Regions from separate parts of the Streptomyces sp. NPDC052236 genome, predicted to be linked through region 1. Evidence: predicted binding sites of a transcription regulator. Region 1 holds the regulator's gene; the other holds the start of a gene.
The links. Region 1 encodes HrcA, which represses chaperone genes, less so after heat shock. Its sites were predicted from a motif close to TTNGCACTCNGNNNNNCNGAGTGCNAA; they were not measured.
Positions count from the first base shown of each region.

Region 2: the regulator HrcA is predicted to act here: its motif matches at 1,868-1,894, upstream of groL (chaperonin GroEL).

Region 1 is NZ_JBIUBL010000004.1:280,465-283,847, forward strand. Features, by position in the region: gene ACIHCQ_RS09985 (MBL fold metallo-hydrolase) at 1-517, opposite strand, end outside; gene hrcA (heat-inducible transcriptional repressor HrcA) at 707-1,729, shown strand; gene dnaJ (molecular chaperone DnaJ) at 1,730-2,866, shown strand; gene ACIHCQ_RS10000 (nitronate monooxygenase) at 3,078-3,383, shown strand, end outside.
Region 2 is NZ_JBIUBL010000013.1:62,089-65,471, reverse strand. Features, by position in the region: gene ACIHCQ_RS21990 (Uma2 family endonuclease) at 1-27, shown strand, start outside; gene groL (chaperonin GroEL) at 122-1,744, opposite strand; gene ACIHCQ_RS21980 (cold-shock protein) at 2,058-2,261, opposite strand; gene ACIHCQ_RS21975 (MoaD/ThiS family protein) at 2,647-2,922, opposite strand; gene thrC (threonine synthase) at 2,970-3,383, opposite strand, start outside.

The DNA.
Region 1 (3,383 bases):
CCACCTCCGGGCTGCCCGGCACGAGCAGCGCCAGGTCGTGGCCCGAGTGGCCGGGACCGACATTGGCCAGCAGCACCTGGCGGCCCCCCAGCTCAAGCGTCCACTCACCGCACACCAGATGCTGCGGCACCACCAGTACGTCCGCCGCCTCCGCCGCGTCGGGTTCGGCGACCCCGTGGCGTACGGCCGAATCGCGGATCTCGTCCCGTTCCCGCCGCATCAGCGCGTCCATGCCGACCGCGCCGTACACCTCCGCCCCCGCGAACGCCGCCGTCCCCAGTACATGGTCGAAGTGCGGATGGCTCAGTGCGATATGCGTCACTCTCCGCCCGCCCAGCAGCGCCTGCGCCTGCGTGCGGATTGCGGCGCCCTCGCGCACCGTCGAGCCCGTGTCGTACAGGAGCACGGCGTCCTCGCCGACGATCAGTCCGGTGGTCGCGTCCCAGCCGGGCAATCGCCTGCGGCCCACCCCCTCGGCCAACCGTTCCCAGCCGAAGTCTTCCCAACTGACGTCCATACGGGGACGCTATCGGCAACGACCTGCGATGTCGCACGGTAGCCACGGTAGCGTTGACGGGTCCCCGCCGACCGACGGCCTTGCTACGTCCGTACCTCACAGCCGTACACTGGCTCGGGGGAACGCTGGCACTCGGACCTCATGAGTGCCAAGGGGTCACCAACGAACCACTGTCTGGAGGTGTGCGCGATGCTCAGCGAACGCAGACTCGAGGTCTTGCGCGCCATCGTCCAGGACTATGTCGGCACCGAGGAGCCTGTCGGCTCCAAGGCGCTGACCCAGCGGCACAAGCTCGGCGTCTCCCCGGCCACCGTCCGCAACGACATGGCCGTGCTGGAGGAGGAAGGGTTCATCGCCCAGCCTCATACGAGCGCCGGGCGGATCCCGACGGACAAGGGCTACCGGCTCTTCGTCGACAAGCTGGCGGGCGTCAAGCCCCTGTCGTCGCCCGAGCGCCGCGCGATCCAGAACTTCCTCGACGGAGCAGTGGACCTGGACGACGTCGTCGGCCGTACGGTACGGCTGCTGGCGCAGCTGACCCGGCAGGTCGCGGTCGTCCAGTACCCCTCCCTGACCCGCTCCACGGTCCGGCATGTGGAACTCCTCTCACTCGCGCCCGCCCGTCTGATGCTCGTGCTCATCACGGACACCGGACGGGTCGAACAGCGCATGATCGACTGTCCCGCGCCCTTCGGTGAGACGTCGCTCGCGGACCTGCGGGCCCGGCTGAACAGCCGGATCGTCGGCCGCCGCTTCGCGGATGTGCCGCAGCTGGTGCAGGATCTGGCCGACTCCTTCGACCCGGAGGACCGCTCCACCGTCTCCATGGTGCTGGCGACCCTGCTGGAGACTCTGGTCGAGGAGACCGAGGAGCGGCTGGTGATCGGCGGCACCGCCAATCTGACCCGCTTCGGACACGACTTCCCGCTGACGATCAGGCCGGTGCTGGAAGCGCTCGAGGAGCATGTGGTGCTGCTCAAGCTGCTCGGCGAAGCCAATGACTCGGGCATGGGCATGACGGTACGTATCGGTCATGAGAACGCTCATGAGGGACTCAACTCCACGTCCGTCGTCGCGGTCGGCTACGGTTCGGGCGACGAGGCAGTTGCCAAACTAGGCGTGGTCGGACCGACCCGCATGGACTACCCCGGAACGATGGGAGCGGTACGCGCAGTGGCACGTTACGTCGGACAGATCCTGGCGGAGTCGTAAGTGGCCACGGACTACTACGCCGTACTCGGCGTGCGCCGCGACGCTTCACAGGACGAGATCAAGAAGGCTTTCCGCCGACTTGCCCGTGAACTGCACCCGGATGTGAATCCGGACCCGAAGACGCAGGAGCGCTTCAAGGAGATCAACGCCGCGTACGAGGTGTTGTCGGACCCGCAGAAGAAGCAGGTCTACGACCTCGGCGGTGACCCGCTGTCGCAGTCGGGCGGCGGGGGCGCGGGCGGCTTCGGAGCGGGTGGCTTCGGCAATTTCTCCGACATCATGGACGCGTTCTTCGGTACGGCGTCGCAGCGCGGCCCCAGGTCGCGTACGCGGCGGGGCCAGGACGCGATGATCCGCCTGGAGATCGACCTCAAGGAAGCCGCCTTCGGCACGACGAAGGACATCCAGGTCGACACGGCCGTGGTCTGCACGACGTGCAGCGGCGAGGGCGCGGCGCCGGGGACCTCGGCGCAGACGTGTGACATGTGCCGTGGGCGCGGTGAGGTCTCGCAGGTGACGCGGTCCTTCCTGGGCCAGGTCATGACCTCGCGGCCGTGCCCGCAGTGCCAGGGCTTCGGCACGGTGGTGCCGACGCCGTGTCCCGAGTGCGCGGGCGACGGGCGTGTGCGCTCGCGCCGGACGCTGACGGTCAAGATTCCGGCGGGCGTCGACAACGGGACGCGTATCCAGCTGGCGGGCGAGGGCGAGGTCGGCCCTGGCGGTGGACCCGCGGGCGACCTGTACGTCGAGATCCACGAGCTGCCGCACGCGCAGTTCCAGCGGCGCGGCGACGATCTGCACTGCACGGTGACGGTGCCGATGACGGCGGCGGCGCTCGGCACGAAGTGCCCGCTGGAGACGCTGGACGGGGTCGAGGACATCGACATCCGCCCTGGCACGCAGTCCGGCCAGTCGGTGCCGCTGCACGGGCGCGGCATCACGCACCTGCGGGGCGGGGGCCGGGGTGACCTGATCGTGCACGTCGAGGTGATGACGCCGACGAAGCTGGACGCGGAGCAGGAGAGGCTGCTGCGGGACCTGGCGAAGCTGCGGGGGGAGGAACGGCCGACGGGGCAGTTCCAGCCGGGGCAGCAGGGGTTGTTCTCGCGGCTGAAGGACGCGTTCAACGGGCGGTAGGTGTTGGGTGCGGGTCGCGGTGGTGCGGGTGGCCGCTGCGCGGGGCTTGTTCCCCTACCCGCCCCTTCCCGAACTGGGGCTCCGCCCCAGACCCCGGTCCTCAATCGCCGGACGGGCTTGATTTCAAGCCCCGCCGGCGATTGAGGCGCGGGGGTTCGGGGGCAGAGCCCCCGACAAGGACCTAACGCCCGCTCCGTGGGAACATGCACCCATGCCCACCGCACTGACCGATCTCTCCCGGTATCCGATCGTGCAGGCCCCCATGGCCGGCGGCGCATCCTGCCCCGCTCTCGCCGCCGCCGTGTCCGACGCCGGCGGTCTCGGGTTTCTCGCCGCCGGGTACAAGACCGCAGACGTCATGTACCAGGAGATCAAACAGCTTCGCGGGCTCACGCGCCGCCCCTTCGGGGTCAATCTCTTCATGCCGCAGCCGGGCACCGCCGACCCCGCCGCCGTCGGGGTCTACCGCAGTCAGCTCGCCGGTGAGGCCGCCTGGTACGAGACGCCCCTCGGCGAT
Region 2 (3,383 bases), on a different contig from region 1:
GAGAAGCTCAAGGACTACGTCCGCTGAAGCGGTCCAAGGCGCAAACGCCGAGGGCGGCACCCCCCTGGGAGTAGGGGTGCCGCCCTCGGAACTTCAGGACAGTCGATCAACCAGAGGTCGATCAGAAGTCCATGTCACCGCCCGGCATGCCGCCCGGAGCGGCCGCGCCGGCCTTCTCGGGCTTGTCGGCGATGACGGCCTCGGTGGTGAGGAACAGCGCCGCGATGGACGCCGCGTTCTGCAGAGCAGAGCGCGTCACCTTCGCGGGGTCGATGATGCCTTCGGCGATCATGTCGACGTACTCACCGGTCGCGGCGTTCAGGCCGTGACCGACGGGCAGGTTGCGCACCTTCTCGACGATGACGCCACCCTCGAGACCACCGTTGACGGCGATCTGCTTGAGCGGAGCCTCCAGCGCGAGCTTCACGGCGTTGGCGCCGGTCGCCTCGTCACCTTCGAGGTCCAGCTTCTCGAAGACCGAGGAAGCCTGGAGCAGAGCCACGCCACCACCGGCGACGATGCCCTCCTCGACGGCGGCCTTGGCGTTGCGCACCGCGTCCTCGATGCGGTGCTTGCGCTCCTTCAGCTCGACCTCGGTCGCGGCGCCGGCCTTGATGACGGCCACGCCGCCCGCCAGCTTCGCCAGGCGCTCCTGGAGCTTCTCGCGGTCGTAGTCCGAGTCGGAGTGCTCGATCTCGGCACGGATCTGGTTCACGCGACCGGCAACCTGGTCGCTCTCGCCCGCACCGTCGACGATCGTGGTCTCGTCCTTGGTGATGACAACCTTGCGGGCGCGGCCCAGCAGGTCCAGGCCGGCGTTCTCAAGCTTGAGGCCGACCTCCTCGGAGATGACCGTGCCACCGGTGAGGATGGCGATGTCGTTGAGCATGGCCTTGCGGCGGTCGCCGAAGCCCGGGGCCTTGACGGCGACGGACTTGAAGGTGCCACGAATCTTGTTGACGACCAGGGTCGACAGCGCCTCGCCCTCGACATCCTCCGCGATGATCAGCAGCGGCTTGCCGGACTGCATGACCTTCTCCAGCAGCGGAAGGAGGTCCTTCACATTGCCGATCTTGGAGTTGACGATCAGGATGTACGGGTCGTCGAGCGACGCCTCCATACGCTCCATGTCGGTGGCGAAGTACGCCGAGATGTAGCCCTTGTCGAAGCGCATACCCTCGGTGAGCTCCAGCTCCAGACCGAAGGTCTGGGACTCCTCGACGGTGATGACGCCTTCCTTGCCGACCTTGTCCATCGCCTCGGCGATGAGCTCGCCGATCTGGGTGTCGGCGGCGGAGATGGAGGCGGTCGAAGCGATCTGCTCCTTGGTCTCCACGTCCTTGGCCTGCTCCAGCAGGGCACCGGAGACGGCCTCTACGGCCTTCTCGATTCCGCGCTTGAGAGCCATCGGGTTGGCGCCGGCCGCCACGTTGCGCAGGCCCTCGCGGACGAGTGCCTGGGCAAGGACGGTCGCGGTGGTCGTTCCGTCACCGGCGACGTCATCCGTCTTCTTGGCGACTTCCTTGACCAGCTCGGCGCCGATCTTCTCGAACGGGTCCTCGAGCTCGATCTCCTTGGCGATGGAAACACCATCGTTGGTGATCGTGGGGGCGCCCCACTTCTTCTCGAGGACGACGTTCCGGCCCTTGGGGCCAAGGGTGACCTTGACGGCGTCGGCGAGCTGGTTCATCCCGCGCTCGAGACCGCGCCGTGCCTCCTCATCGAACGCGATGATCTTGGCCATGTGAAGTGGTCCTCCCGGACTGGGGTGGATTCTCCGGACCGTGTTGGCGCCCGCGACGGACGGCCTGCCTACCGCGTGGTTCCTTGCCCCACACGGCCTGCGGGCCTCACCGACCGGTCCCGGTTGTCACTCTCACTGTCAGAGTGCTAACGCAATGATTAGCACTCGACCCCTTCGAGTGCAAGCGGCTTGGGGGGCGTCGGCAGGGGATCCCGGGGGCCCGCGCAGGGGACCGGGACGCACGAGGGGCCCGCATCCCTGGTGGGATGCGGGCCCCTCGGCGTGAGTGCGTCGGTGGCCGATCGCGCCGAGATCAGACGGCGAGTTTGACCATGTCCGCCTGCGGACCCTTCTGGCCCTGCGAGATCTCAAATTCGACTCGCTGACCTTCTTCAAGGGTGCGGTACCCGTCCATCTGGATCGCGCTGTAGTGGACGAAAACATCCGCACCACCGTCGACCGCGATGAAGCCGTACCCCTTCTCCGCGTTGAACCACTTGACGGTGCCCTGAGCCATGCCTAACTCCCCTATTACTGGCCCTTGCGCAGGACCGCACTTCGCGGACCCGGGTCAGATCTCCACCCCCCGCAACAGGAGGGGTGTGCGCCGGAACGCGTCGACCGCGGCTGAATGTATCTGCCCAACTGCCCTCTGCAACAGGTCAGTCGGACGAGAATTCCGGGCACGGCCGAAGGGATGATTCATATGAATTCTGTGAATTCCGGGGCAATTCGGGCCCAACAAATGACACCTAAGCGGCAATTCGCTCGGTCACTTTGGCTGCTTCTTGTCGTGCGGGGGCGCATTCTCATATGCGCTCGCTATCAGCAGCGGAGGGGGCTTCCCCAACTGTACCGCGCTCAACCCTGCGGTTTTGCCCCCTCCGCTTCTCCTTCGGCGCTCAGCCGCCGGCGACCGCGGGAATGATCGAGATGCCCGCGCCGTCCGGAGTCTCCGTCTCCAGACCCTGCTCGAAGCGCACATCGTCGTCATTGACGTACACATTGACGAAGCGGCGCAGCTTGCCCTGATCGTCCAGGACGCGGGCGGCGATGCCCGTGTGGTTCTTCTCCAGGTCCGCGATGACCTCGGAGAGCGTCGCGCCCTCCGCCGGGACCTCGGCCTTGCCGCCCGTGTAGGTACGGAGAATGGTGGGGATTCGGACATTGACGCTCATGGGGTTCTCCTCAAGTCTTCAAGGGGTTCTTCGGCGCGGGAGCGGCTTCAGCCGGCGGCAGCGGCGGCAAGGCCCGCCGCGCGGAACGCGTCCAGGCTCGGCCGGATCGTCGCCGTCGGGCCGGTCGTCGGCGCCACCGCGTCCAGCGTCTTGAGCCCGTCGCCGGTGTTGAGCACGACCGTGGTCAGCGTCGGGTCGAGCACGCCCGCCTCGATCAGCTTCCGCGTCACCCCCACCGTCACGCCACCCGCCGTCTCCGCGAAGATGCCCTCCGTACGCGCCAGCAGCTTGATCGCGTCGACGATCTGCTCGTCGTTGACGTCCTCGACCGCGCCGCCCGTGCGGCGCGCGATGTCCAGCACATACGGGCCGTCCGCCGGGTTGCCGATGGCCAGTGACTTGGCGATGGTGTTCGGCTTCTGCGGACGTACGACGTCGTGCCCGGCCTTGAAGGCCGTGGA